One region of the Mycobacterium montefiorense genome, then DNA from elsewhere that is predicted to be linked to it. Evidence: riboswitches for the same ligand, from Rfam matches in the RefSeq annotation. Region 1 holds a riboswitch; each other region holds the start of a gene.
The links. A riboswitch is a leader RNA that binds a small molecule or an ion and turns the genes downstream of it on or off. The one in region 1 is predicted to bind cobalamin.
Positions count from the first base shown of each region.

Region 2: it holds a riboswitch for cobalamin, as region 1 does, so the genes downstream of both, H7K34_RS16025 ((2Fe-2S)-binding protein) here and metE (5-methyltetrahydropteroyltriglutamate--homocysteine S-methyltransferase) in region 1, are expected to answer to the same signal.
Region 3: it holds a riboswitch for cobalamin, as region 1 does, so the genes downstream of both, H7K34_RS10920 (CbtB domain-containing protein) here and metE (5-methyltetrahydropteroyltriglutamate--homocysteine S-methyltransferase) in region 1, are expected to answer to the same signal.

Region 1 covers NZ_JACKVL010000007.1:159,697-169,534, forward strand. The annotation lists gene H7K34_RS05405 (bifunctional 2-methylcitrate synthase/citrate synthase) at 1-467, shown strand, start outside; gene H7K34_RS05410 (hypothetical protein) at 473-694, opposite strand; gene H7K34_RS05415 (DUF3556 domain-containing protein) at 814-2,544, shown strand; gene metE (5-methyltetrahydropteroyltriglutamate--homocysteine S-methyltransferase) at 2,550-4,820, opposite strand; cobalamin riboswitch at 4,959-5,208, opposite strand; gene H7K34_RS05425 (NAD(P)H-binding protein) at 5,211-5,852, opposite strand; gene H7K34_RS05430 (TetR/AcrR family transcriptional regulator) at 5,892-6,452, opposite strand; gene H7K34_RS05435 (TrpB-like pyridoxal phosphate-dependent enzyme) at 6,532-7,821, opposite strand; gene H7K34_RS05440 (aldo/keto reductase) at 8,018-8,890, opposite strand; gene H7K34_RS05445 (SDR family oxidoreductase) at 9,230-9,838, opposite strand, start outside.
Region 2 covers NZ_JACKVL010000013.1:567,682-577,519, forward strand. The annotation lists gene H7K34_RS16010 (limonene-1,2-epoxide hydrolase) at 1-269, opposite strand, end outside; gene H7K34_RS16015 (glycosyltransferase) at 320-1,486, shown strand; gene H7K34_RS16020 (DUF3046 domain-containing protein) at 1,510-1,704, shown strand; gene H7K34_RS16025 ((2Fe-2S)-binding protein) at 1,719-2,396, opposite strand; cobalamin riboswitch at 2,439-2,572, opposite strand; gene recA (recombinase RecA) at 2,734-3,774, shown strand; gene recX (recombination regulator RecX) at 3,740-4,261, shown strand; gene miaB (tRNA (N6-isopentenyl adenosine(37)-C2)-methylthiotransferase MiaB) at 4,306-5,832, shown strand; gene H7K34_RS16045 (Rv2732c family membrane protein) at 5,820-6,464, shown strand; gene H7K34_RS16050 (DUF349 domain-containing protein) at 6,461-7,795, opposite strand; gene H7K34_RS16055 (DMT family transporter) at 8,041-8,943, shown strand; gene H7K34_RS16060 (DMT family transporter) at 9,398-9,838, shown strand, end outside.
Region 3 covers NZ_JACKVL010000012.1:267,303-277,140, reverse strand. The annotation lists gene H7K34_RS10950 (HhH-GPD family protein) at 1-783, shown strand, start outside; gene H7K34_RS10945 (alpha/beta fold hydrolase) at 766-1,521, opposite strand; gene mhuD (mycobilin-forming heme oxygenase MhuD) at 1,586-1,906, shown strand; gene H7K34_RS10935 (Cpe/LpqF family protein) at 1,917-3,254, shown strand; gene H7K34_RS10930 (histidine phosphatase family protein) at 3,255-3,806, opposite strand; gene H7K34_RS10925 (CbtA family protein) at 3,803-4,606, opposite strand; gene H7K34_RS10920 (CbtB domain-containing protein) at 4,613-4,822, opposite strand; cobalamin riboswitch at 4,806-4,966, opposite strand; gene H7K34_RS10915 (YbjQ family protein) at 4,987-5,364, opposite strand; gene clpC1 (ATP-dependent protease ATP-binding subunit ClpC) at 5,444-7,978, opposite strand; gene lsr2 (histone-like nucleoid-structuring protein Lsr2) at 8,288-8,626, opposite strand; gene lysS (lysine--tRNA ligase) at 8,747-9,838, opposite strand, start outside.

The sequences.
Region 1 (9,838 bases):
AGGGCGCGCTGCACGGCGGCGCCAACGAGGCGGTCATGCATGACATGATCGAGATCGGCGATCCGCGCAACGCCCGAGAATGGTTGCGCGGCAAGCTCACCCGCAAAGAAAAGGTGATGGGATTCGGCCACCGGGTCTACAAGAACGGTGACTCCCGGGTGCCGACAATGAAGGAGGCGTTGAGCCGGGTCGCCGCGACGCGCGATGGGCAGCGCTGGCTGGACATGTACAACATCCTGGAAGCCGAGATGTTTGACGCGACCGGAATCAAGCCCAATCTCGACTTCCCGACCGGTCCGGCGTACTACCTGATGGGATTCGACATCGCCTGCTTCACGCCGATCTTCGTGATGAGCAGGATCACCGGGTGGACCGCTCACATCATGGAGCAGGCCGCGTCGAACTCCTTGATCCGCCCGTTGAGTGCCTACTCGGGGCCCCAGCAGCGGGCACTGGCCTTCAGGTAAGCCGGCTAGTCCGCCGGGCCGCCGTATTGCCAGACCAGGTTGTGGTTGCCGGTCATGGTCGGATTGCACCACATGGTGCGGCCATTGGCGTCCTGGGTGGTGGCGTGCAACGCCGTGCACGAATCCCCGACGGCGGGCGCGTCGCCGTGCGCGGTGCCGACGCCGAAGCCGGCGGCGATAAAGGCCGCCAATGCGGCGGCCGATACCAGGAACCGAAATCTGCTCACGATGGACATCTCCTAAGCAGGTGTCAAGCCATCACGCTATCCGGCGGAGAACTTGCGGGCAAAGGATGTCATCCGCGGCCCTCGGCACGTTGCGCTAGAACGCGTTCTAGTCTGTGGCAATGGGATTCCTCCAACCCGAACTGCCGCAGGTCGACATCGACGAGTGGAGCAAGCTCAGCCGCAGCGAGAAGATCCGGCCGATGGCCCGGCACTGGGCCGAAGTGGGCTTCGGAACGCCGGTCGTCCTGCACCTGTTCTACGTCGGCAAGATCTTGCTCTACATCCTGTTCGCGTGGCTGTTGGCGGTGCCGACCACCCGCGGGCTGGCGTTCACCCACGTCATGTCGTGGTACTCCGAGCCGATCGTGTTCGAGAAGGTCGTGCTTTACACGATGCTCTTCGAGGTGATCGGGCTTGGCTGTGGGTTTGGGCCGCTGAACAACCGGGTCAATCCGCCGTTGGGTTCGATCCTGTATTGGCTGCGGCCCGACACCATTCGGTTGCCCCCGTGGCCCAAGCGCGTCCCGGGGACCAAGGGCACGGCCCGCACGCTGGTGGACAACGCGCTGTACGGGCTGCTTCTGCTGTTGACCTTCCTGACCCTGTTTGCCGACGGCACCGGCCCGGTGCCGGAACTGGGCGCCCAGGTCGGGTTGATACCCACCTGGCGGATCGTGCTGATCCTGGTGCTGCTCGCGGTGCTGGGATTGCGCGACAAGGTGATCTTTCTAGCCGCCCGCGGGGAGGTCTACGCGACGCTGGCGGTGACGTTCCTGTTCGGCGGCGTCGACATGATCATCGCCGCCAAACTGGTGTTCCTGGTGATCTGGATGGGCGCGGCGACGTCCAAGCTGAACAAACACTTTCCGTTCGTGATGTCGACGATGATGTCCAACAACCCGGTCTTCCGGCCACGCTTCATCAAGCGGCTGTTCTTCGAGAAGTTTCCCGACGATCTGCGGCCCGGACGGCTGTCGCGGATCTTCGCCCACGTGAGCACCTTCGTCGAAATGTGTGTGCCCATTGCGCTATTCGTCGGGCACGGCGGCTGGTGGACCGCGGTTCCCGCGGCAATCATGGTGCTCTTCCACTTCGGCATCCTGTCGGCCATCCCGATGGGGGTGCCGCTGGAGTGGAACGTGTTCATGATCTTCGGCGTGTTCGCGCTGTTTGTCGGCCACGCTCACACCGGGCTGGCCGACCTGAAAAACCCTGTCCCGGTGGGGATTTTCATCGCGTTCATTGCCGGGATCGTGATCGCGGGCAACCTGTTTCCGCGCAAGATCTCGTTCCTGCCCGGCATGCGGTACTACGCCGGCAATTGGGACACCACGCTGTGGTGCATCAAGGGATCAGCGGATAAGAAGATCAACCACAACATCGTCTCGATCGCCAGCATGCCCGCTGCCCAGCTGGAGAAGGTGTACGGCAAAGAGCGCGCCCAGATCCCGATGTATCTCGGATATGCGTTCCGCGCCATGAACACTCACGGCCGCGCGCTGTTCACACTCGCGCATCGCGCGATGGCCGACGGCAACGAGGACGACTACGTCATCACCGACGGGGAGCGGATCTGCAGCACCGCGATCGGATGGAATTTCGGCGACGGCCATATGCACAACGAGCAGTTGATCGCCGCGATGCAGCAGCGCTGCGGCTTCCTGCCTGGCGAAGTGCGGGTCGTGCTACTCGACGCTCAGCCGATCCACCGCCAGACCCAGTCCTATCGGCTGGTGGACGCCGCGACAGGCGAGTTCGAGCGCGGCATCGTCAAAGTCTCGGACATGGTCACCCGGCAGCCCTGGGCCGACGATGTGCCGGTCCAGGTGCTGTCCGAGCAAGCGGAGTAAACCGCTTAGACCCCCGCGCGGACTTCCTGCGCGGCGGCAACCATGTTCTGCAGCGAGGCGTTCACCTCGTCGGTGTTGCGCGTCTTCAACCCGCAGTCGGGGTTGACCCACAGCCGCTCCGCCGGAACGGCCCGCAGCGCCGCCCGCAGCGACTCGGCCATCTCGCCGGTGCTCGGCACCCGCGGCGAGTGGATGTCGTAGACGCCCGGGCCAACACTGTTGGCGAAGCCGACCGAGTTCAGGTCGTCCAGCACCTCCATGTGTGAGCGAGCCGCCTCGATCGACGTGACATCGGCGTCCAGGTCCGCGATGGCTCCGATCACCTCGCCGAACTCCGAATAGCACAGGTGCGTGTGGATCTGGGTCGAGTCATCGACGCCGGAAGTGGCCAGCCGGAACGACCCGACCGCCCAGCTCAGGTACTCGTCCTGATCAGCGCGACGCAGTGGCAGCAGCTCGCGCAGTGCGGGCTCGTCGACCTGGATCACCGCGATGCCGGCGGACTGCAGATCCACCGTCTCGTCGCGGATGTCCAGCGCCACCTGGTTGGCGGTGTCGGCCAACGGCTGGTCGTCGCGGACGAACGACCAGGCCAGGATCGTGACCGGGCCGGTCAGCATGCCCTTGACCGGCTTTTCGGTCAGGGACTGCGCGTACTTGGCCCATTCCACCGTCATCGGCTGCTCGCGGATCACGTCACCGAAAAGGACCGGCGGCCGCACGCAGCGGCTGCCGTAGGACTGCACCCAGCCGTTCTTGGTGGCGAAGAATCCGTCCAGCTGCTCGGCGAAGTACTGCACCATGTCGTTGCGCTCCGGCTCGCCGTGCACCAGCACATCGATGCCGAGGCCTTCCTGCAGCTTGATGACGTCGGAGATCTCCTGCTTCATCCTGCGGTCGTATTCGGCCTCGTCGATCTCACCGGCGACCAGCGCGGCGCGGGCCTTGCGGATCTCTACGGTCTGCGGGAACGAGCCGATCGTGGTGGTCGGCAGCGGCGGCAGGTGCAGCCGCTCTTCCTGGCTGGTGCGCCGCTGCGCGGCGTCGCCGCGGTGCGTACCGGACGTCACGATCGAGTCGATGCGAGCCCGGAGCTTGTCATTGTGCAGCCGCGGATCCTTCTTCCGGGAGGCCGCCGCGGCGTTGGAGGCCTCGATCTCCTCGGCGACCGCGTCGCGGCCCTCATGCAGCGCTCGGGACAGCGCCACCACCTCGGCGACCTTCTCCTGACCGAACGCCAGCCAACTGCGCAGCGCGTCGTCGAGGCCGGTCTCCGGTTCCAGCGAGTACGGCACGTGCAGCGTCGAGCACGACGTCGAGACGGCGACGTTGGCCGCCGAACCCAGTAGCGTCGCCAGCTTGCTCAGCGCCGCCTGCAAATCGGTGCGCCAGATGTTGCGTCCATCGACGACACCGGCCACCAGTGTCTTGTTGGCCAGCTCGGGCACCGCGGCGATCGCGGTGTCGGCACCGTAAACCAGGTCGACGCCGATCGCCTCGACGGGTGTGCGGGCCAGCGCTCCCAATGAGTCGCCGGGATCACCGAAGTAGGTGGCGACGTAAATGGCGGGCCGGTTGCTCACCTTGCCCAGCGCGTTGTACACGGCTTTGGCCAGCGCGGGGGCATCGGGGGAGATGTCGGTGACCAGAGCCGGCTCGTCGATCTGTACCCACTGCGCGCCGTTGTCGGCCAGCAGCGACAGCAGCTCGGAGTAAATCGGTAGCAGCTCCTGCAGCCGCTCGATCGGCGCGCCGCCACCGTTGACGCCCTTGCTCAGCAACAGGAAGGTGACCGGGCCGATCACGACTGGACGCGCTGGAATTCCCTGCCCTTGAGCCTCTTTGAGCTCGGAGAGCACCTTGTCCGGATTCAGCGAGAACTTCGTCGCAGGCTCGATCTCGGGAACGATGTAGTGGTAGTTGGTGTCGAACCACTTGGTCATTTCCAGCGGCGCGACGTCTTTGTTGCCGCGCGCCGCGGCGAAGTAGCGGTCCAGCTCGTCGGGAACCTGCGCGGCGCGAGCCGGCAATGCGCCCAGCATGACCGCGGTGTCGAGCATCTGGTCGTAGTAGGAGAAGGTGTTCACCGGCACCGAGTCCAGGCCCGCGTCGGCCAGGCGCTTCCAGGTGTCGCGCCGCAAGGTGGCGGCAATGTTTTCGAGGTCGGCTCGGCTGGTGCGTCCTGCCCAGTAGCCCTCGGTCGCGCGTTTGAGTTCCCGTTTCGGGCCGATGCGCGGAGAGCCGACAACTGTCGCTGTGAATGCTTGAGGGGTCACGATATTCGTCCTTCAATCGGCGTGGAGGTCACCGCCGGCGGACATGCAGCCGATCCGGTAGCGGTGCGCACCCTGTGCACGTATCGCAACGGCTGCAGCCTAGCGCCCATTCCACGAGGCGATGAGCCGCCGGGCGCGGCGCGCCCGGCACAGCTGGCAGGTCTCCGGACTTGCAGGCGCGCACCGGGTGGTGCTCCTAGTGGCCGTCGCTTCCCAGTCGTAAGACCAGTGCTTGCCAGAAACTCTGACGGCGGTCGTTCCTGCATACCGTTGCGGGACAGTCCCGGATTCTCACCGGGTTCCCTCTTACGAAGCGTTACTCACGTTGCTTCGTTCGATGCCGGCGCCGCGGGTGCGGCGCAAGCAGACCAGCTGCGAGGAGTAGTTTAGTCAGCCCGCCAACGCCACTGCGATCGGGATGTCCCCGTTGTTGAATTCGATGGTCCGCCGCAGGGTCGAATCGTTGGCAAGGGCGGCAGCCACCACGAGCGCGACATCGGCGCGGGATACCTCGCCCTTGCCCTGGCCGGCGACGATGCGACCGGTCGCCGGCTCCAGGGTGAGCCTGCCGGGACCCAACACCGTCCAGTCCAGTTCGCTGGCCCGCAAGTGGGCATCGGCGGCGGCCTTGGCCTCCGCGTAGGCGAAGAACGGATCGCCCTGCGGCACGCCGTGATCCGGCCCCGCGCCGAAGTACGACACCATCACGAACCGGTTGATGCCCGCCTGCCCGGCGGCGTCGATCACCCGGATTGCGGCATCACGGTCGACGGCATACGTTCGCGCCGGATCGCCGCCGCCCGCTCCGGCCGCGAAGACGACGGCGTCGTGCCCGGTCAACAGATCGGCCAGGGCATTCGTATCGAGCTGCTCGATGTCGGCCACCACCGGTTTGGCGCCGGTGGCGGCGACCTCGTCGGAATGGTCGGGATTGCGGAAGACCGAACTGACCTCGTCGCCGCGTTCGGTCAGGATGCGGGCGAGCTGCAGCGCAACCTTGCCGTGGCCGCCGATGACGAGGATTCGAGCCATACCCCGACCGTACGCGTCAGAACCCCCGCGGCGGCCCGGTCAGCTGCTCCGCAGTCCCTCGATTGCGAGGCCCATTATCCGTTTGGCTTGCCGCTTTCCCTCTGCTCCGTCTGCGACCCGCCACAGAAAACCCATCAGCAGCAGAACATCTGCGGGATCGAGGTCCGGCCGAAGGGACCCGTCGGTAATGCAGGCATCGACCAGCTGGCCGACTGCAGCGACAACCGGGGTATACGTTTCGTCGATCGCGTCCTGTAGCGCTGCACTGTGCAGTGCGTCGCCCAGACCGTGTTTGAGGCGAACGTAATCTGCCAATTTCTGGAACCACAAACGCAACGCATCCAACGGCGGGTGAGCCTGCAGCAACTTGGGCACCGAACCCACAAGTCGCTGGACGTCGTGACGGTATACCGCGAGGATCAACGCTTCCCGGGTGGGGAAATGGCGATACAGCGTTCCCGCACCGACGCCTGCTCGTTTGGCGATCTCATTGAGCGAGGTCGTTCCCGACGCGGCGAAGGCGTCGTGCGCAACTTCAATGATGTGCTCTCGATTGCGCAGGGCGTCGGCGCGGATCCCGGCGACAGCGTCGTCTGCCACGGACCGATACCTCCTTGGTCAAGGACACTCTCTGTTGCAGACCGAGCATAGGTGGAGACCGTCTCGGGTAAGACCGCAATCAGTCGTCGGACAGCCGGTCGTGGAAGTAATCGTCATAGGCCGCCAAGTCGAGTAGGCCATGCCCCGAGTAGTTGAACAAGATGACGGGTTCCTGCTGCGCGCGCCGCGCTGCCAGCGCTGCTTCGATCACGCCTTTGATGGCGTGCGCGGTCTCCGGTGCCGGGACCATGCCCTCGGTGCGTGCGAACCTCACGGCGGCTTCGAGCACGGACCGCTGCGGGTACGCAACGGCCTCGATCCACTGGTGTTGCAAGAGATTTGACAGGATCGGCGCGGCGCCGTGATAGCGCAGTCCTCCGGCGTGGGTAGCGGGGGGCACAAATTCGCGCCCGATCGTGTACATCCACATCCGCGGTGTCAGACCCGCGGTGTCGCCGGATTCGTACCGCAGCTGGCCTGCTGTCAATGACGGGCAGGATCGCGGTTCGATGGCTATCAGGCGAGGCCTGCTCGCTGCACCGGGGCGTGATTGCAGAAACGGCAGAGCCAGACCCGCGAAGTTCGAGCCGCCGCCGCATGCGCCGATGACGATATCCGGGCTGCCCTCGCCCGCGAGCTGCAGTTGTTCTCTGGCTTCCAATCCGATGACGGTCTGATGAAGCAGCACATGGTTCAGCACGGAACCGAGCGCGTAGTGAGTATCCGAGCGGCCAACCGCCTCTTCGACGGCTTCACTGATCGCGATCCCGAGCGAACCGGGGCTGTCAGGATGGCTTTGTCGGACTGATCTGCCTGCCTCGGTTGTGGTAGACGGGCTGGCAATCACCTCGGCGCCCCAAGTCTCCATCAGGACGCGGCGATACGGCTTCTGCTGGTGCGACGCGGCCACCATGAAGACGCGGCAATCCAGGTCGAATAGCTGGCAAGCCATCGACAACGCGCTACCCCATTGTCCGGCACCGGTTTCGGTGGTGAGCCGTCGAATACCTTCGGCTTTGTTGTAGTACGCCTGGGCGACTGCCGTGTTGGCCTTGTGGGAACCGGTGGGTGAGACCGACTCGTCTTTGAAGTAGATCCGGGCCGGCGTCTGAAGAGCTCGTTCCAGACGCACCGCACGCACCAATGGCGTTGGACGCCAGAGTCTTAAGATGTCGAGTATTTCGCCTGGCACGTCGACCCAGGGGTCGGCGGACATCTCTTGCTCGATCAGCGCAGCAGGAAAGATCGCGCCAAGATCGTCGCGGTCGACTCCTCGATCGAGGACCGGGTGTTTCGGTATTGCCAGTGGTGCGGGTAGGCAGGACGCCACGTTGAACCATGCCGCCGGGATATCGTCGGGTTTCAGCACATAACGCAATGACTTGTTCCCTTCGAGTGGAACGCGTGAGACAAGCAGGCCAACGTATAAAGCAGCGCAATTGCTGAATTCGATACGCCGTGTGGTCGGAATACGTTCATGTGCACGACGAGATGCTCGCCGGTCTACCGTGCACGTCCACCGCCGGGCGATGTCGGACCGCCTTGCGATTCTTGCCTACGAATCGCTATACAGCGGTGGTTAATTGGGGTACATGCGCGATCACCGCCTGCAACTGCGCATCGTCTGACATGCCCTGGAAGTCGTAGCGCGGTGTGTACGGTGCCTGCAGCATCTGCATTTCGGCTGCCGTGAGGTCGACGTCGAGGGAGGCAATCGCCTCGTCGATCTGACCGACACTGCTCGCTCCGACAATGGGTGCTGTCACCACGGGTTTGGCGTGCAGCCAGGCGAGTGCCACCTGGGCGCGACTGATGCCGTGCGCCTCGGCGACAGCGCCGACCGCATCAACGATGGCTTTGTCGGAGCTGTTATCGGCAGTGGCATAAAGCAAGTCGGCAAATCCGTCGTTCGACGACCGTGCGGTGGCTTTCACGTCACCCCAGGATCGTGCCAGCCTTCCGCGCGCCAACGGACTCCAGACAATGGCGCCCACGCCCTCGTCGAGGCAGAGTGGGATCATCTCGCGCTCCTCCTCGCGAGCCAACAAATTGTAGTGATCCTGCATCGAGACGAATCTCGCCCAGCCGTTGTTGCGCTGCAGGTGCAGGGCTTTGGAAAACTCCCATGCCGGCATCGATGACGCCCCGAGATAGCGGACCTTGCCGGCCTTGACCAGATCATGAAGTGCCTCGAGAGTTTCCTCCAACGGCGTGGTGTGATCATTGCGGTGAATCTGGTAAAGGTCGATGTAGTCGACACCCAGTCTGCGCAGTGAATGGTCGATCTCGGTCATGATTGCTTTGCGGCTCAAGCCTTTACCGTTCGGTCCCGAACGCATTGCGTGTCTCAACTTGGTCGCGACAACGACGTCGTCGCGGCTGGCGAAGTCGCGCAGCGCGCGCCCAAGGATCTCTTCGCTGCTTCCCTGCGAGTACATGTTCGCGGTGTCGAAAAGTTGATCCCGGCTTCGATTGCGTATCTGATCAGGGGTCGAGACTGGTCTTCGGGCAGTGACCACACGGGATGCCCGCGCCGGGGATCGCCGTAGGTCATGGCGCCAATCGCAATGGGAGACACGTCGAGTCCCGATGTGCCGAGCTTGATGTATTGCAAGGTCCACTCCTCCCGAATGCATTAACGGAGAGTTCTCCGGTAGCTGAGTCGGAAGCTACCGGAGAACTCTCCGATTGGCAAGACGAGAGATTCCTCGCGGCGCGCTGGTGCGCGGCGGATGCTTACTTGTCGATGCAGCCGTTCCAGCTCGAGGCCACCGGCCCTAGAGCTTGACCCGCCCCATGATGATGTCGATGATCGGCTTTCCCGGCGGATAGGCGTTGGTCAGCGACGCCATCGTGTGCCCGTAGTCGACCAGCAGCGTGATCCCGCTGATGCCGAAGGCGGCGGCGCTGTTCAGGAACGCCATCACGTCGCCCATCTGCTCGGGCGTGTGCACTTTGGAGCCGGTCTCGTCGCGGTAGTCCTGCGCGAAGGTGAGCCACAGGTCGGCGTTGGACTGGGCCAGCGGCGTGTCGGTGGGACCCGGGCAGATCGCGTTGATCCGGATGCCCTTCTTCAGCAGCGGATAGCCCTGGGTCGCCACGTAGGCGTTGACGACCTTCTTGGAAAAGCCGTAGTGGATGATGCCTTCGGCCTCGTGCGCCTTGACCCACTCCTGGGCCGACGCGAAGTCCGGCGTGGCCAGGAACTCGGTCAGCAGGTCCAGGTCGTTCTCCCAGCCCATGCCGGCGACCGAGGAGATGAAGCAGATCGCCGAGCCGGAGGGCAGCTGGTTGCGCTCGAGCAGGCGCTCGATCAGATGCCGGTGGCCGAGGAAGTTGATAGCCATCAGGTCCGTCGTGCCGTCGGCGATGCCGGCCGCCGAGAA
Region 2 (9,838 bases), on a different contig from region 1:
GTCAGCGCGTCGCTGCGCTCGGTGAGCACGGCGGCGCCGTCAGCGGCGACGCGATGGATCTTGACTTCGAATCCGGCGCGGCCGTCCATTCGGCGGAACAGCTTCATGGCCCGGGCACGGCCGTGGATGGTCGGCAATCCGACGTTCTCGTAGACGAGGTTGTCGTCCAATGAGGCATCCGCGGTTTCGTAGTCCGCATCCATTAAGGCGTTCAGAAAAGTCTCGACCGTGCGCGTGTTCGCGACGGCTGTTCCGGTCAGCTCGGTCATGGTGCCAGCGTAGGGCGCGTGCCGGTCGGCCGCTGTGGCAGGGTAAGGCGGTGCGAGTCGCCGTGGTCGCCGGGCCGGATCCTGGGCACGCGTTTCCCGCGATCGCGCTGTGTCAGCGTTTCCGGGACGCGGGCGACGAAGCCACCCTGTTCACCGGCGAGGAATGGATCCAAGCCGCCCGCGACGTGGGCATCGCGGCTGTCGCACTCGACGGGCTCGCGGCGACCGATGAAGACCTCGACGCCGGGGCCCGAATCCACCGGCGCGCGGCGCGGATGGCGGTGCTCAACGTGCCGGCGCTGCGCGACCTGGCACCCGACCTGGTGGTGTCCGACGTGATCACCGCCGGCGGCGGCATGGCCGCCGAGCTACTGGACATCCCGTGGATCGAGCTGAACCCGCATCCGCTGTATCTGCCGTCGAAGGGGTTGCCGCCGATCGGCAGCGGGCTAGCCCCGGCGACCGGCATTCGCGGCCGGCTGCGTGATGCCGCGATGCGGGCGATGACGGCGCGTTCCGTGCGCGCGGGCCAGCAGCAACGTGAGAGATCCCGCGTCGAGATCGGGTTGCCGGCGCGCGATCGGGGGCCGCTGCGGCGGCTGATCGCCACACTGCCCGCGCTGGAGGTTTCCCGGCCGGACTGGCCGGCCGAGGCCGTCGTGGTCGGGCCGCTGCACTTCGAGCCGACCGATCAGATCCTCGAGGTCCCGGCCGGCTCGGGGCCGGTGGTTGTGGTCGCGCCGTCGACCGCATTGATCGGCACCGAGGGTCTCGCCGAGGTTGCGCTGGCGTGCTTGACGCCGGGCGAGACGCTGCCGGCGGGATCGCGTCTGTTGGTGTCGCGGCTGGACGGACCGGAGCTGACGGTGCCGTCGTGGGCGGTGGTCGGGCTGGGACGCCAGGACGAGCTGTTGGCGCATGCCGATGTGGTGATCTGTGGCGGCGGCCATGGAATGGTGGCCAAAACGCTGCTGGCCGGGGTGCCGCTGGTGGTGGTGCCCGGCGGCGGCGACCAGTGGGAGATCGCCAATCGGGTGATGCGCCAGGGGAGCGCGCGGCTGATCCGGCCGTTGACGGCCGACGCGTTGGTCCAGGCGGTCAGCGAAGTGTTGTCGGCACCCCGCTACCGCGAGGCCGCACGCACGGCCGCGGCCGGCATCCACCGCGTCGCCGACCCGGTGCGGATATGCCACCGAGCGCTGGCGCTCGCGGGATGACTGCGATCGGTATGTTGGCTGGCGTGCGGCTGACGGAGTTCAACGAGCGGGTGGTGCTGCGGTTCGGCACCGCGTACGGCGCTTCGGTGCTGGTAGACCACGTGCTGCCCGGTTTTGACGGCCGAACCGCGTCGCAGGCGATCGAAGACGGCGTCGAACCTCGCGATGTCTGGCGGGCGTTGTGCGTCGACTTCGATGTGCCCCGCGAGCAGTGGTGAGCTTTTTCGCATACTCATCTCCGGCTTGATCGTGGTGCCTGGCGAAAGACGCAGTCGCCGCACACTGCTCGCCCCGGGAGGCGATAGAACAGGCAGCAGCTGTTGCGCTTGAAGCCCAGATGCGAGCCGCTGATAGCACCGGATCCGGACAGCACGCCGGTGTCCAGCAGGGAACCGGTGATCTCGACAATCCGTGCGCGCAGGTCGGGCCGGGCCACGAGCAGCGCCCGCGACGCGCCGACGAGTGCGGACGCGATATTGCCTGCCAGCAGGACAGGCGCCAGCTTGACCCGCAGACCTGCCTCGAACGGCTGCATATGTTGTTGCACCACAACGCCGTACAACAACTCCGCGGAGATTTCCGGCACCGCTGTTCCGATGGGTTCGGGCATGCGCAGCGGCGCCCCGTCGTCGGCACGTTGCAGGTCGTCGAGGTCTGGAACAACGTCGTGGGCCAAAGCGCATGCCAGCACCGGTGACCACAGCCGGGTGGCATGGCCGAGATGAACCAGCGAGGCGCCGATCCGTAGGTCAGTCGTGTGGTAGTGCTGCGCGGTGGTGTCGATCAAACCGGTGAAGCCGTCGGCGTAGTCCTGTCGGACCGGATGCCACCCTGCTCCGGTGCCGCCCACCGTGAGCGCGAAAAATCCTTTGTAGGAAGATATTTGGGCAAGCTCGCAGGAGATATCCATGCGTGCGCGCCACCCTCTCTGGGGAGGTCCGCCCCAGCGTCTAGTGAGGAAGCGCCGACGGTGAGTATCTGGCTCTCGGGTCGCAATGCGACGCCCGATCACAGTGGCGGGACCGCACCGGATTCGCACCGGTTTCCTCAGCTTTTTCCTGCAGGCCCGTCGACGCCCTTTCGGTAGCCGATGTTGCCACACGCGCGGCGTGTCGAACTTGAATCGAACAGGTGTTCGGCTACTGTGGTGATCGTTCGGAGATGTCGACTTGTCGGTGGCCATCTCTAATGTCTCGCCCAACCGACCGAAACCGGTCATCGAACACATCGACTATAGGAGAGGCACCATGGCGCAAGCCCCCGACCGCGAGAAGGCTCTCGAGCTGGCGATGGCCCAGATCGAGAAGAGCTACGGCAAAGGCTCGGTGATGCGTCTCGGCGAAGAGACACGTCAACCGATCTCGATCATTCCGACTGGATCCATCGCGCTGGACGTGGCCTTGGGCATCGGCGGCCTGCCGCGCGGCCGGGTCGTGGAGATCTACGGCCCGGAGTCCTCGGGTAAGACCACCGTCGCCCTGCACGCGGTGGCCAACGCTCAGGCCGCCGGCGGCGTCGCGGCGTTCATTGACGCCGAGCACGCCCTGGACCCGGACTACGCCAAGAAGCTCGGCGTCGACACCGATTCCCTGCTGGTCAGCCAGCCCGACACCGGTGAGCAGGCCCTTGAGATCGCCGACATGCTGATCCGCTCCGGCGCACTCGACATCCTGGTCATCGACTCGGTGGCCGCGCTGGTGCCGCGTGCGGAACTGGAAGGCGAGATGGGTGACAGCCACGTCGGGCTGCAAGCCCGGCTGATGAGTCAGGCGTTGCGGAAAATGACTGGCGCGCTGAATAATTCGGGAACCACGGCGATCTTCATCAACCAGCTCCGCGAGAAGATCGGGGTGATGTTCGGCAGTCCGGAAACCACCACGGGTGGAAAGGCCTTGAAGTTCTACGCATCGGTGCGCCTGGATGTGCGCCGGATCGAGACGCTCAAGGACGGCACCGACGCGGTCGGTAACCGCACCAGGGTCAAGGTGGTCAAGAACAAGGTGGCACCGCCGTTCAAGCAGGCCGAGTTCGACATTCTCTACGGTCGGGGCATCAGCCGGGAAGGCTCGCTGATCGACATGGGCGTGGACCAGGGCTTCGTCCGCAAGTCCGGTTCCTGGTTCACCTACGAGGGCGAACAGCTCGGCCAGGGTAAGGAGAACGTCCGCAACTTCTTGATGGAGAACGGCGATATCGCCAACGAGATCGAGAAGAAGATCAAGGAAAAGATGGGCATCGGTGCGGTGGTGACCGATGACGACGTCCTCCCCGCCCCCGTCGATTTCTGAGCCTGCCCGCGAAGAGCAGGCGCGGGCGTTGTGCCTGCGCCTGCTCACCGCGAGGGCGCGCACCAGGGCCGAGTTGTCCGGCCAGCTCGCGAAACGCGGATACCCCGGCGACGTCAGTGCCCGGGTGCTCGATCGGCTGGCCGCTGTCGGGTTGGTGAATGACCGGGACTTCGCCGAACAGTGGGTGCAGTCCCGGCACGCCAGGGTGGGAAAGAGCAAGCACGCCTTGGCCGCCGAGCTGCACACCAAAGGTGTCGACAAAGAGGTCATCACCACGGTGCTGGCCGGGATCGACGCCGGTGCAGAGCGAGGCCGGGCCGAAGAACTGGTACAGGCCAAGCTACGACGGGAGACGCTGAGCGGGGACGACGCGCGGATCACTCGACGGCTGGTGGGGATGCTGGCGCGCCGTGGCTATAGCCAGAACCTGGCCTGCGAGGTCGTCCTCGCCGAGCTGAACGCCGAACGAGAACGCCGCCGGGTCTAGCTGCGGGTTAATGCCCTCGGCCCCGGTCGCCGTAGCATGGCCCCGTGACTTCGACAGTGGCGCCAGACGCCGCGAGCCTCTCCGGGGCCGTGGCTGGGTCGGCGCGCACCTATCAAGTTCGCACTTATGGCTGCCAAATGAACGTCCACGACTCCGAGCGGCTCGCGGGCCTGCTCGAGGCGGCCGGTTACATCCGCGCCGCCGAGGGCGCCGACGCGGACGTGGTGGTCTTCAACACCTGCGCGGTGCGCGAAAACGCCGACAACAAGCTGTACGGCAACATCAGCCACCTGGCCCCGCGCAAACGCGACAACCCGGACATGCAGATCGCCGTGGGTGGCTGTCTGGCCCAAAAGGACCGAGACTCCTTGTTACGCAAGGCCCCATGGGTCGACGTCGTGTTCGGTACGCACAACATCGGGTCGCTGCCCACGCTGCTGGACCGGGCCCGGCACAACAAAGTCGCCCAGGTGGAAATCGTCGAGGCGCTGCAGGAGTTTCCGTCGTCGCTGCCGAGCGCTCGCGAATCCGCCTACGCTGCCTGGGTTTCCATCTCCGTCGGCTGCAACAACAGCTGCACGTTCTGCATCGTCCCGTCGCTGCGCGGCAAGGAGGTCGACCGCAGCCCGGCCGATATCCTGGCCGAGGTTGAATCGCTGGTGGACGACGGGGTACTGGAAGTCACCCTGCTGGGCCAGAACGTCAACGCCTACGGTGTATCGTTCGCCGACCCGGCATTGCCCCGCAACCGCGGCGCGTTCGCCGAGCTGCTGCGGGCCTGCGGAGCTATCGACGGGCTGGAACGCGTGCGATTCACCTCGCCGCACCCGGCCGAATTCACCGACGACGTCATCGAGGCAATGGCGCAGACACCCAATGTCTGTCCCGCCCTGCATATGCCGCTGCAGTCCGGATCCGACCGGATGCTGCGGGCGATGCGGCGCTCCTACCGGGCCGACCGTTACCTCGGCATCATCGACCGGGTTCGCGCCGCCATGCCGCACGCGGCCATCACCACCGACCTCATCGTCGGATTCCCCGGCGAGACCGAAGAGGATTTCGCGGCCACCCTCGACGTGGTGCGCCAGGCGCGGTTCGCGGCGGCGTTCACCTTCCAGTACTCCAAACGTCCCGGCACCCCGGCTGCCGAACTCGACGGACAGCTGCCGAAAGCCGTTGTGCAGGAACGTTATATGCGGCTGATCGAACTGCAGGAACAGATCTCACTGGAGGGCAATCGCGAGCTGATCGGTCAGTGGGTCGAATTGCTGGTCGCCACCGGCGAAGGTCGTAAGGACGCTCGCACGGCCCGCATGACCGGGCGGGCGCGCGACGGACGGCTGGTGCATTTCACCGCGGATACCGCGGTGCGGCCCGGCGATATCATCACCACGGCGGTCACCGGGGCCGCGCCGCACCACCTGATCGCCGATGCCGGCATCCTGACCCACCGCCGCACCCGAGCCGGTGACGCATATGCTGCCGGACAACGCCCACGCGGTATCGGTCTGGGCATGCCAGGCATCGGGCCTGCCGCCGAACCAGTCGAATCCCTTGGATGTGCCCGATGACGAAAGAACACACCGACTATGACGCCCTGCGAGCCGAGATCGAGGCCGCAGAACGCCGGGTAGCACGCGAGATCGACCCGGGCCCACGGGCATTCGTCGTCGCGATCCTGGTGTTCGTGTTGCTGGGATCGTTCATCCTGCCGCATACCGGTCATGTCCGTGGCTGGGATGTGCTGTTCAGCAGCCACGGCGCCGGTGCCGCCGCGTTGTCGCTGCCGTCCAAGGTGTTCACCTGGCTGGCACTGGTTTTCGGTGTGGGCTTCTCGATGGTGGCCTTGCTGACACGGCGCTGGGCGCTGGCCTGGATCGCGCTGGCAGGCACGTCGATAGCCAGCGCGACCGGGCTCTTGGCGGTGTGGTCACGCCAGACCGTTGCCGCCGGTCATCCCGGCCCCGGTATCGGGCTGTTCGTCGCATGGATCACCTTGATTCTGTTGACGTTCCACTGGGCCCGTGTGTTGTGGTCGCGCACGATCGTGCAACTCGCGGCCGAAGAGCAACGCCGACGCGTCAGTGCCGAGCAGCAATCCAGGACGCTGCTGGAGACCCTCGGCGACGCGGACACTCCCGAGGGCCCCGTCGCTGAGAACCCCGACGCCGAGGCGCCGCCGGACCAGGCGGAGAACCGCTAGCGCTTCAGCGCATCAACGGCGGCCTGCGCCCACTGGCGCCATTGTTCGGCATTGGCCTGTGCCTCTTGGGCTTCTTTGGTCCGGCCGGCCGCGGCCGCCTTGCGGGCCTGCTGCTCGTAGTGCTCGGCGCGGGTCGCGAATTGTTCGGCCCGGGCCTGTGCCTCGGGGTCGGACCAATTCGCTTCACCGGCATCGCGCACCTTCTTTTCGACGGCGCGCAGTCGCCGCTCCAAGTCGGCCGACCGCTCCCGGGGCACTTTGCCGATCGCATCCCATTTGTCGGCGATCGACCGCAGTGCCGACCTGGCCGCTTCGTGATTGCTGGTGTCGATCTTCTCGGCCTCGGCCAGCAGCGCCTCCTTGGCGGTGGCGTTGCCCCGGAATTCATGGTCCTTCTCCGCCGTCGCGGCGTTGCGCGCGGTGAAGAACGCATCCTGGGCGGCCTTGAAGCGGTGCCACAGGGCGTCGTCGACTTCCCGGGTCGCCCGCCCCGCCGCTTTCCATTCGGTCAGCAGCTTTCGGAATTCGGCGCTGGTGCCCGCCCAGTCCGTCGAGTCGGACATCTCCTCGGCCCGCTCGCAGAGCCGTTCCTTGGACTGCCGCACGCCCGCGCGCTCGCGGTCCAACTCAGCGAAGTGCGAACCCCGCCGCCGGTTGAACGCCTCGCGCGCTGCCGAATAGCGCTTCCACAGCGCGTCGTCGACCTTTCGGTCCAGGCCGGTGACCGTCTTCCACTCGTCGAGAATCTCGCGCATCCGGTCGCCGGCGACCTTCCAATGCGTCGAGTTGGTGGCCAGGTCCTCGGCCTCCGCGGCCAGTGCCTCCTTGCGTGCGGTCTGCGCGGTCCGGTGCTCGTCGCGGCGGGAACGATCGTCGGCGACCGTGGCGTCGGCGTGCTCCACCAGGATGGTCAGCCGGCCCGCGAGCGCATCGATGTCGCCCAGCACGGAGGCCGTCGGCAACGTCTCGGCCAGTGCGGAGGCGTTGGCTTTGATCTTGCGCGCGTCGCCGCTTCCGGAGGCCAGCCGCTCTTCCATCAGCGTGACCTCGGTGCTCAGGTCCTCGAACCGCCGACCGAAGTGAGCGAATGCGGCCTCACGGTCGCCGGCCTGCCAGGAGCCGATGACGCGTTCGCCGGATGAGCTGATCAGCCACACCGTGCCGTCGTCGTCGACGCGGCCGTACTGGTGCGGATTGCTGGCCGGGGGCAACACCAACGGGTGGGCGCTGGGTCGTGCTGTCGGCCCAGGCCCTGGCCGCGGGCCCGGGCGTGGACCAGGACGTGGTGTCGGCTTGGCGGCGTCGCTGGAGCGGGGCGCGTCATCGGTCATGCGCTCGTCACCTACCCTTCGCGCGGTCACATTCCCGCGCACCTGCCGCGCGTAGCGGCACCCGTTCGGTCGGGAGACCTGCTGCCATCAACAGCTGCTCCGTCACCGATTCCAACAGTATTCAAGCAGCTTGGCGGGCTGTATGCCGCAACCTGATTGTCGTTGTTTGGACAGCCCGTTGTGGAACAGTGGTGCACGCAGCATTTTTACTCGTGAATCACGCTCGACTTGGAGAGAACCCGCACATGGACAAGGCCGATATCGCCGCGTTGCTCGCGTTGACTTCGGCGCTGTGCGTCGCGATCGGCGACGTCCTCCAGCAGCGTGCGACGCACCGGATTACCGACACATCGCTTGGCCTGCCGCAGCTGTTCGCCAAATTGGCCCGCAATCAACGCTGGCGATGGGACGTGCTGATCCTGATCGGCAGCATCGTGTTGCAGGCGGCCGCGCTGGACCGGGGTTCGGTGCTGCTCGTGCAGGCGTTGCTGGTCCTGTCGTTGCTATTCGCGCTGCCGATCAGCGCGAAATTGGCTCAGCGCCCGGTGAGTAGCCGGGAGTGGATTTGGGCCGTCGTGCTGACGGCGGCGGTCACCGTGATCGTCACGGTCGGCAACCCGCAGGCCGGCCATTCCAATGCATCACTTCAGACCTGGGCCTACGTGGCGGCGGTGTTGGGGCCGCTGCTGGTCGGGTCCATCGTGGCCGCCCGTATCCGGGGCGGCGCGCTGGCCGCGGTGCTGTTCGCCTTCGTCTCGGGTGCGCTGTGGGGGATCTTCGCGGTACTCACCAAGGGCGTTGTCCATCGGCTCGGCGAAGGTGGCTGGACAGTGTTCGCCAGCCCCGAGTTGTACGCCTGGCTTCTGGTCGCCATCGGCGGCTTCGGGTGGGAACAGTCGGCGTTCCGGGCCGGCGCGCTGACGGCGTCGATGCCGACCCTGCAGGTGTCGCAGCCGGTGGTGGCGGCTTTGCTGGGCGTCGTCGTCCTCGGCGAAACGCTGAACACCGGCCGCGGCGGAATGGTCGCCCTGATCGCAGCCGCGTTGGTGGTGGCGGCGGCCACCGCGGAGCTTGCCCGCGTCGATGCCGTCGCGACCGGTAAGCGCATCGACGCGGCGCTCGGTGGCGCCGTCGAGCAACCGGTGTAATCCTCGCACCCGGCCCGGATAACAGTTCCATTCCACCGTTGCTGGGGGCGTAGGGCGACGTCGCAGCGCCCGGTACGGTAATGGTGACAATTGGTGTTGTTGGTACTTGTGGGGCTGGAGGGGGCACGTCAGGATGGCGGAGGGAGGTCGTTGCGACGGCGGTTTCGTCCCGCGAAATAGTCGCGACGATGGCTGTCGCAGAGCAAGCCGGGGCGGCGGCCGGGTGTCCGGCTGTGACACCATTGGGGGCGTTCTTCGGTCCTATCGGGAGTCAGCATCCAGCCACAGCCGTGTCATAGGTTGTACATAGGTTCGTGAACTACGTATTGCGCAGGACCGTTTCTTCGGAAAGCAGCGCGTGTCACGCACGCAACGGAAACGGTTTTGAAACGGGTAGCGAATACCCGCCGTAGATACTGGCCCTCGGGCCGCGGCGCCGGGGAGGAGGTCGCAGATGACGAAAACGGACATCGCCGTTGTCCTCGCCCTGCTCGCCGCGTTCGCGTCGGCACTGGGCAACGTTGTCCGTCAGCGTTCAGCGCAGGAGATCACCGACAAACCGGTAGGCCACCTCGAGCTCTTCCGGATGTCGCTGCGCGACACCAAGTGGTGGCTGGGGGCGGGCGGTGCCATCGGCAACTACGCGCTACAGGCCGCAGCGCTGACGCTGGGCTCCGTGATCATGGTGACGGCGTTGCAGGTCACCGCTCTGCTGTTTGCGTTGCCGATCTACGCGCGGATGACCCGGCGCTCGGTCACCCGCTGGGAATGGACTTGGGCATTGCTCCTGGCCGCCGCCCTGGCGGTGGTGGTCATCGTCGGGGATCCGGATCCCGGAGCGTCGCGCGGGACGGTCGAAACCTGGATGGTGGTCGCTCTCGTGATGGGCCCGGCG
Region 3 (9,838 bases), on a different contig from region 1:
ATTCTGGTCAGCGAATTCATGCTGCAGCAGACGCCGGTGGCTCGGGTGCTGCCGATCTGGACGGAATGGGTACAACGCTGGCCGACCCCGTCGGCGACCGCCGCGGCCAGTGCTGCCGACGTGCTGCGGGCCTGGGGCAAGCTGGGCTACCCGAGGCGGGCAAAACGCTTGCATGAATGCGCCATCGTCATCGCGCGTGATCACGGCGACGTCGTTCCCGACGACGTCGAGATCCTGTTGGGTTTGCCGGGTATCGGCAGCTACACCGCGCGGGCCGTGGCGTGCTTCGCCTACCGCAAGCGGGTGCCGGTGGTGGACACTAATGTTCGTCGGGTGGTTGCCCGCGCCGTGCACGGCCTGGCCGACGCCGGTACACCCTCTGCGACACGCGACCATGCCGACGTCTCGGCGCTGTTGCCGAAAGGTGATACGGCGCCTCAGTTTTCGGTCGCACTAATGGAATTGGGCGCCACGGTATGCACGGCGCGAACACCCCGCTGTGGGTTGTGCCCAGTCGATCAGTGCGCGTGGCGGCATGCCGGCTTTCCCCCCGCGCAATCCCCGGCCCGCCGCGTTCAGACCTACGCCGGAACAGATCGTCAGGTCCGCGGGCGGTTACTGGATGTGTTGCGCGCTAACGACTCTCCGGTTACCCGAGCTGCGCTCGACGTGGCTTGGCTGACCGACACCGCGCAGCGGGACCGCGCCCTGTATTCGCTGCTCGCCGACGGCCTGGTGACCCAGACGACCGACGGCCGATTCGGGCTAGCCGGCGAGGAATGACTCGACCGCCTGGCGGTACAGCTGCGGAGCTTCGTCGTGAATCAGGTGACCGGCTTCAGGAATAGCCAAATACGCTGTCGGAGAACCGGTCTTCGCCATCGCTTGCATCTGGCCCGGTGGGGTAACGGAGTTGCCGGCCTCGAGCAGCAGCGCCGGCGCCCGGCACGCTTGCCACTGCGTCCAGTAGTCCCGGGTTCCCCATTCGGCGGCGATCTCTATCCATCGCGAAGTATGGCCGTGTAGCCGCCAACCGGTGTCGGTGCGGTCGAAGGCATCCAGGAAATACTGCCCGGCTACCGGCCCGAATTCGCTGAATACTTTTTCCGCAGTTTCGAATTCGACCGGAAGAGCATGTAGCCACGGCTCCCACGGACCGGTGGTGCGGCCGCGGAAGTCCGGCGCCATGTCCTCGAGCACCAGCGCCGAAACCAATTCGGGACGCTGCGCGGCCAGACACCAGGAGTGCAGGGCACCCATCGAATGCCCCACCAGCCGTACCGGTACCCCCAATGTGGTTACCGCGTCGGCTAGATCGGCCACGAAGCGCTCGGTGCTGATCGGATGCGGGTCCTGCACGTCGCGCCCGCGATGCCACGGCGCGTCGTAGGTGTAGACGGTGCCCAGCCGGGTCAGCCACGGCAGCTGACGCGACCAGGTGGTGCCGCGGCCCATCAGGCCGTGCACCAGGATCAACGGCTCACCGTGCCCGCCGTGAGCGGTCAACAAGGTGGTGGGCATAGCACCATCTTGCGTGTCCCGCCCAGGGGTGGGACGAGGCAGGGGGCGGGGTAGCCTAGCGGACATGTCGCCAGTGGTGAAGATCAATGCCATCGAAGTACAAGCCGACGCCGGCCCTGAGCTGGAGAAGCGGTTCGCCCACCGGGCACACGCCGTGGACAACCAACCCGGCTTCCTCGGCTTTCAGCTGTTGCGCCCGGTCAAGGGTGAGAACCGCTATTTCGTCGTGACACACTGGGAGTCCGATGAAGCATTCCAGGCCTGGGCGAGTGGGCCCGCCGTCGAAGCTCATGCTGGTCAGCGTGCCAACCCAGTGGCGACCGGCGCGTCGTTGCTGGAATTCGAGGTGGTCATGGACGTGGCCGGGAGTAAGCCTACTGAGTAGGCCGAAAAGGCTGGGTCCCACGCGGCGCCGCTTCGTGGCCGTCACCGCGGCCGCCGCACTGGTCGCGACCTTGGTACCGGGTTGCTCCCCATCACCGTCACCACAGGCGAACGCGGCCAACGCCGGGCGGGCGATCGATACCCGGACGCCTCCCGGCCTGCGGGCTCAGCAGACCGTCGACATGCTCAACTCGGACTGGCCGATCGGCCCGGTCGGAGTTCGCACTCTGGCCGCGCCCGACAAGGTGGACTCGGTGGAAACCACCATGGAAGAACTCTGGTGGGATCGTCCGTTCGCCCTCGACGGGGTAGATATCAGCGCCAGCGTTGCCACGCTGCACCTCACCTCGTCCTACGGCGCGCGCCAAGACATCCGGATTCACACCGACGACGTCGGGCGGGTTGATCGGTTTGAGCTCGAGACACTGCCGCCGACCATCACCTCATGGCGTGACATCGACGCCACGCTGAGCAAGACCGGTGCGCGGTACTCCTATCAGGTCGCCAAGGTCGACAATGGCCGCTGCGATCCGGTGGTGGGCACCAATACCGGCGAATCTCTGCCGCTGGCATCGATTTTCAAGCTTTACGTGTTGCACGCATTGGCGGGCGCAATTCGCAACCACACGGTGTCCTGGGACGATCAGTTGACAGTCACCGAAAAGAGCAAGGCGGTGGGTTCGTCGGGCTTGGGACTTGCTCCGGGCGACCACGTTTCGGTGCGCACCGCGGCCGCGAAGATGATCGCCAACAGCGACAACATGGCTACCGATTTGCTGATCGAAAGAATGGGCACGCGCGCCATCGAATCCGCGCTCGCCACGGCCGGCCATCACGATCCGGCCAGCATGACTCCCTTCCCCACGATGTACGAGCTGTTCTCCATCGGCTGGGGCCGACCGGATCTGCGCAGCCAGTGGCAGAACGCGGCCCCGCAGGTCCGCGCCCAGCTGCTGGCACAGGCGAATTCAGCACCGTATGAACCTGATCCGGCTCGCGCCCACACCCCGGCGTCGGCGTACGGAGCGGAGTGGTACGGCAGCGCCGAGGACATCTGCCGAGTCCATGCGGCGCTGCAAGCCGACGCGGTCGGCGAGGCTGCACCGATCAAGCAGATCCTGTCCGCGGTCTCGGGTATCCAGCTGGACCGAAATGTTTGGCCCTATATCGGGGCGAAAGCCGGTGGCCTGCCAGGCGATCTGACCTTCAGCTGGTATGCCGTCGACAAGATGCAACAGCCGTGGGTCGTCAGCTTCCAGCTGAATTGGCCGCGCGATCATGGGCCGAAGGTAACGGGCTGGATGCTGCAGGTCGCCAAGCGGGCGTTCGCGCTGATCGCGCCGCAGTAGTCAGTGCAGCCGCAGCGTCCAGCAGTCGTTGCGGTAATGCATCGTCGTTGCGGCAACCGGTGCAATATCGATGCGCCAGAACGACTTCGGCCCAATGCCGAGAGCCACCAGGATCGCCGCCCGGATCACTGCCGGATGGGTCACCGCAACGATTCGCGAAGGTTCTTCGATCAACGACGCCAGCCATCCAGCCACCCGCTCGGTGAGGTCGACGACGGATTCCCCGCCGTGCGGCGCGCATGCCGGTTCGGTCAGCCACACCTCAAGGTCCGCCGCGGCCACGGCACCGAGTGTCTGTCCACGCCAGCTGCCACAGTCGAGGTCGGCCAACCGCGGCTCGGCCGTGGCCTGCAACCCGAGTAGCTCCGCGGTTTGGCGGGCGCGCCGCTCGGGTCCGGCGAGGTGACGTGTCCCGGGGCTATCAAGGCCCACAGCGGCTTTCGCCTGCCGACACCCGGTTTCGTTGAGCGGCTCGTCGGCCGGAAAGCGTACCGCCGCCATCGCGTCGGTCATCGCGTGCGACACCAGGGTCAGCCGGACGACCTCCGTCACGCCGCGATGCTCGATACCCGTCCGTTCTCGGAGCGCTCTGTCAGCAACCGATCGGCAAGTATCGCAAAGACCAGGCCGATGGTGACCCACAGCAGCAGCTGCGTGCCCAACGACAGCAGCCTGAATTCGTAGAGCACATCGGCGGGAAAGCCCGGGTAGATGATCGTGCCGGAGGCGTCGCGCAACGGCGCGGGCGTCTCGTCCACCGTTGGTAACGCCACCATCACCACCACGACGGCGACCAGGTAAGCCCCGGCCGCGAGCAGCCGTGAATTCCACCGGCCGAATCGGTCAGCCAGTCGCCGGGCCAGCAACACCGCCCCGCTCGCCAGCACCACCGACGCCAGCACCATCAGCAGATACCAGCCGGTGCGGGCCCCGATGGTATCGGACTGACCGACGGCGGGCGGGTTCGGCGGATATTTCACGAACGGCACCAGGTAGACCGCCACGAAGGCACCCACCGCCAGAAGCAGCGAAAGTTGGCGCGGCGCAGGGCTTTCCGCACGGCCTGCAGTGCGGGCATAGGTGACGCAGAACAGCACGGCGAACAGCGCACCCATGGCGACACCAAAAATCAGCACACCAAAGCCCAGTCCGGGGTTGGACTGCACGCCGCGGGTGAACAGCTCCGCGCCATGCTCATGCACACCGTGGGCATTCTCGGCGTCGGTACGACCGTCTTCGAAGTCGATCGCCCGGGCGATTACGGGTTCGGCACACAGACGGGCGAATACGAATGCCAGCACGGCGCCGATTGCGCCCGCCAGCAGCCCGCGTCCGATCAGACGCTTCTCCACGCCGGATCAGTGGCAGGGGAAGCCGAGGAGGTGGCGCGCATCGTGCACGAATTCGTGCACATGCGTGTCGCTGCCAAACAGCGACACGGCACCTTGATCGACGCCGACGAAGTAAATCGCCAACAACGCCAGGAAAGCGGTTGCCGCCAACCAGAGCGCGGCGCTCGACGCCGACAAATCTATCGCGCGTGCGCGGGTCGTCTCAGAACTGGACACTGCTGACTCCTTCTGGGAATGACGCGTCCCACCTTCGTGACGGGTTCCGGGTCTGACTCTCCACAGTGGCGCGACCGTTCTGGAATTTCACCAGATTCCGTTGCCCATCAGCAATAACTGATAACAGTCGTCAGTCTAATCGGACTGCACAGTAGAACCAATCACTACTGCGCGGGCTGTCCGCCGTAGCCCAGTTGGCTGGCGGTGTACTTCGCGGCATCCGTAACCGGCACCGCCTCCACTGCCGTGCCGTAGGCGCAGATCTCGGTCCACACGTCGCCGATCTCAGTGGTGTCGAACCGCATCGCGATGATCGCGTTGCCGCCGCGGTTGCGCGCCTCGGCGATCAGCCGACCCATCGCCTCGTTGCGACTCTCGGCGAGATTCTTGGTCATGCCGGCCAGTTCGCCGCCGAACATCGACTTCAGCCCGGCACCGAACTGGGCGAACGCATTGCGCGAGCGAACGGTCAGTCCGAACACTTCGCCGCAGACGCGCCGAATCTCCCAGCCCGGAAGGTCATTCGTGGTGACGATCAGCACAGCCGAACCCCTTAGCTCTCAGCACAGCAAAACGGGTGGTTAGTCCGGTCAGAGACTAACCACCCGTTTTGCTGTAGTGCTACTGGCTGTCGGGCGCGGCGTGCGCTCCGGCTTTCGTCAGTTCCGGCTCGGCCGGCGGCTTGCGCGCTCCGGCGAACGTGAACACCGCGTCCTCGCCGGCACCTTCGCCGTCCCAGTTGTCCACGTCGACGGTAACGACCTGACCGGGACCGACCTCGTCGAAGAGGATCTTCTCGGAGAGCTGGTCCTCGATCTCGCGCTGGATGGTGCGCCGCAGCGGGCGAGCACCCAGCACCGGGTCGAAGCCGCGCTTGGCCAGCAACGACTTGGCCTTGTCGGTCAGCTCCATCGCCATGTCCTTGGTCTTGAGCTGCTTGCCGACGCGTTCGATCATCAGGTCGACCATTTGGATGATCTCGTCACGAGTCAGCTGGTGGAAGACGATGATGTCGTCGATGCGGTTGAGGAACTCGGGGCGGAAGTGCTTCTTCAGCTCGTCGTTGACCTTCTGCTTCATCCGCTCGTAGTCGTTCTCGCCGCCACCCTGGGTGAAGCCCAGGCCCACCGGCTTGGAGATGTCGGAGGTGCCGAGGTTGGACGTGAAGATCAGCACGGTGTTCTTGAAGTCCACCGTGCGGCCCTGCCCGTCGGTGAGCCGACCATCCTCGAGCACCTGCAACAGGCTGTTGTAGATCTCCTGGTGCGCCTTCTCGATCTCGTCGAACAGCACCACGGAAAACGGCTTGCGGCGCACCTTCTCGGTGAGCTGGCCACCCTCTTCGTAGCCGACATATCCGGGCGGAGCACCGAACAGCCGCGACGCGGTAAACCGGTCGTGGAATTCGCCCATGTCGATCTGGATGAGCGCGTCGTCGTCGCCGAACAGGAAGTTGGCCAGCGCCTTGGACAGTTCGGTCTTACCGACACCCGACGGGCCGGCGAAGATGAACGAGCCCGACGGGCGTTTGGGGTCTTTCAGCCCGGCGCGGGTACGGCGAATCGCCTTGGAGACGGCCTTGACGGCATCGACCTGACCGATGATGCGCTTGTGTAGTTCGTCCTCCATACGCAGCAGGCGCGTGGTCTCGGCCTCGGTGAGCTTGAACACCGGAATACCGGTCCAGTTGCCCAGCACCTCGGCGATCTCGTTGTCGTCCACCTCGGCGACCACATCCATATCGCCTGAACGCCACTGCTTTTCGCGCTCGGCCCGCTGCGCGACCAGTTGCTTCTCGCGGTCGCGCAGGCTGGCGGCCTTTTCGAAGTCCTGGGCGTCGATCGCGGATTCCTTTTCCCGACGCGCGTCGGCGATCTTCTCGTCGAACTCACGCAGGTCTGGCGGAGCGGTCATCCGGCGGATTCGCATCCGCGCTCCGGCCTCGTCGATCAGGTCGATCGCCTTGTCCGGCAGGAACCGGTCGTTGATGTAGCGGTCGGCCAGCGTGGCGGCGGCCACGATTGCGGAGTCGCTGATCGACACCCGGTGGTGCGCCTCGTAGCGATCGCGCAGACCCTTCAGGATCTCGATGGTGTGCGCCACCGTCGGCTCGCCGACCTGCACCGGCTGGAAGCGGCGCTCCAGGGCAGCGTCCTTCTCGATGTACTTGCGGTACTCGTCGAGCGTGGTGGCACCGATGGTCTGCAGCTCGCCGCGGGCCAGCTTCGGCTTGAGGATCGACGCGGCGTCGATCGCGCCCTCGGCGGCGCCGGCACCGACCAGGGTGTGCAGCTCGTCGATGAACAGGATGATGTCGCCGCGGGTATTGATCTCCTTGAGCACCTTCTTCAGGCGTTCCTCGAAATCACCGCGGTAGCGGCTGCCCGCGACCAGCGACCCCAGGTCCAGTGTGTAGAGCTGCTTGTCCTTGAGGGTCTCGGGCACCTCGCCCTTCACGATGGCCTGCGCCAGACCTTCGACCACAGCGGTCTTGCCGACGCCGGGCTCGCCGATCAGCACCGGGTTGTTCTTGGTGCGCCGGCTCAACACCTGCATCACCCGCTCGATTTCCTTCTCGCGGCCGATGACAGGGTCCAGCTTGCCTTCCATCGCGGCAGCCGTCAGGTTGCGGCCGAACTGGTCGAGCACCAACGACGTGGACGGGCTGCCGGACTCGCCACCGCGGCCACCGGTCCCGGCCTCCGCGGCCTCCTTACCCTGGTAGCCGCTCAGCAGCTGAATCACCTGCTGGCGCACCCGGGTCAGTTCGGCGCCGAGCTTGACCAGCACCTGGGCGGCCACGCCCTCGCCCTCACGAATCAGGCCCAGCAAAATGTGCTCGGTGCCGATGTAGTTGTGGCCGAGCTGCAGCGCCTCGCGCAGGCTCAGCTCCAGAACCTTCTTGGCACGCGGGGTGAACGGGATGTGCCCCGACGGTGCCTGCTGCCCCTGGCCGATGATCTCTTCGACCTGGCTCCGGACGCCCTCGAGCGAGATCCCAAGCGACTCCAGCGACTTCGCTGCGACGCCTTCACCTTCGTGAATCAAACCCAACAGGATGTGCTCGGTGCCGATGTAGTTGTGGTTGAGCATCCGGGCCTCTTCTTGGGCCAGGACGACCACCCTTCGGGCGCGGTCAGTAAATCTCTCGAACATCGGTGGTTACCTGCTCTCCCTCACCATCGGTACTCCCTCGTTGTCGGCAAACGGGCCGACAGTGCGTACCTGGTGTCTACTGTAGTGGTCGGCCCGCCAGGGTTCTAACCTTGCGGTGCCTTGACGTTCAGGCCTGCTCGGCACCATCTGAGGAATCCCCCGGTGATGACACAGCCATAGCTGAAGAAACGAGACAAACCACCAATTCGTTTCCCCCGGACGCCGGGGATAATTACGCCACCAGCGAAAACAGAACCAAAACAGAACCGGCGCCCAGGCCTCGCGGCCGGGCGCCGGTCAACGGCTTATCTAGGTGGCAGCGTGGAACGCGTCGATGACGTCTGCCGGGATGCGGCCCCGCGTCGACACGTTGTGCCCGTTTCGGCGCGCCCATTCGCGGATCGCCGCGCTCTGCTCGCGGTCAATCGCCCCACGACCGCGCCCAGTTCCGGAACGCCCACGGCGACGGCCACCGACGCGACGGCCGGCTGCCACCCACTGCTTAAGATCACCGCGGAGTTTCGCGGCATTCTTCGTTGAAAGATCAATCTCATAGGTCACCCCGTCAAGCCCGAATTCGACAGTTTCGTCGGCGGCGCCTGCACCGTCGAAATCATCGACCAAGGTGACGGTGACTTTTTTCGCCATTTGCTTACCCTCGCGTTCTTCCTGAGCAGTTGCTGGGCAGTTTGGACCCACTCCCCGGGCACTAATCTGCCATATGAACGCAGCATATTCAATCTGAGCGCAACACAGAGTGTTGCGCTTTCAGCTAGAGTGCGGTCGAACAATCGGGAACAAAACTGTCTCTCTAATTGACAGCCCGGTCAAAGTCATCAACAACCGGTCGATACCCATTCCCGTTCCGGTACAAGGCGGCATCCCATACTCGAGTGCGGCGAGAAAGTCTTCGTCGAGCAGCATAGCCTCGTCATCACCTGCGGCCGCGGCGCGCGCTTGTTCGGCGAATCGCTCGCGTTGCACCACCGGATCGTTTAATTCCGAGTACCCGGTGGCGAGTTCGACGCCGCGCACGTAGAGGTCCCACTTCTCGGTCACACCCGGGATACTTCGGTGCTGTCGTGTCAAAGGTGTTGTCTCGACAGGGAAATCCTTGACGAACGTCGGTGCGGTCAGCGTATTGCCCACCGCGTGCTCCCACAGCTCCTCGACAAGCTTTCCGTGTCCGTAGCCGCGGCCCTCGGGAATCTCGACACCTAGCCGGTCCGCGATGGCACGTAACCGATCGACCGACGTCTGCGGTGTGATCTCTTCCCCGAGCTCCGCAGACAACGACGGATACATTTGAATCGACGCCCATTCTCCGTCTATGTCGTAGACACTGCCATCTGGCAACCGCAGTTGTCTGATACCGATGGCCTCGTCGGCCACCTCTTGAATAAGCTCTCGCGTGACGACTGCCGAATCGTCATACGTTCCGTACGTCTGGTAGGTCTCCAACATCGAGAATTCCGGAGAATGTGTGGAATCGGAACCTTCGTTTCTGAACACACGATTTAGCTCGAAGACCCTGTCGAATCCACCGACGATGCATCGCTTGAGGAACAGTTCGGGTGCGATCCTCAGGTAGAGATCGATGTCGAGAGCATTGGAATGCGTGATGAACGGCCGAGCTGCCGCGCCACCGGCCAACGTCTGCAAGATTGGCGTTTCGACTTCGAGAAACCCGCGCCGTTCCAGTGCGTTGCGTATCGCGCGTACAACGGCGATTCGCTGGCGTGCCACGTCGCGCGCCTGCGGGCGGACGATCAGGTCGACATAACGCTGCCGCACCCGCGATTCTTCACTCATGTCCTTATGCGCGACCGGCAGCGGCCGCAGCGACTTGGATGCGATCCG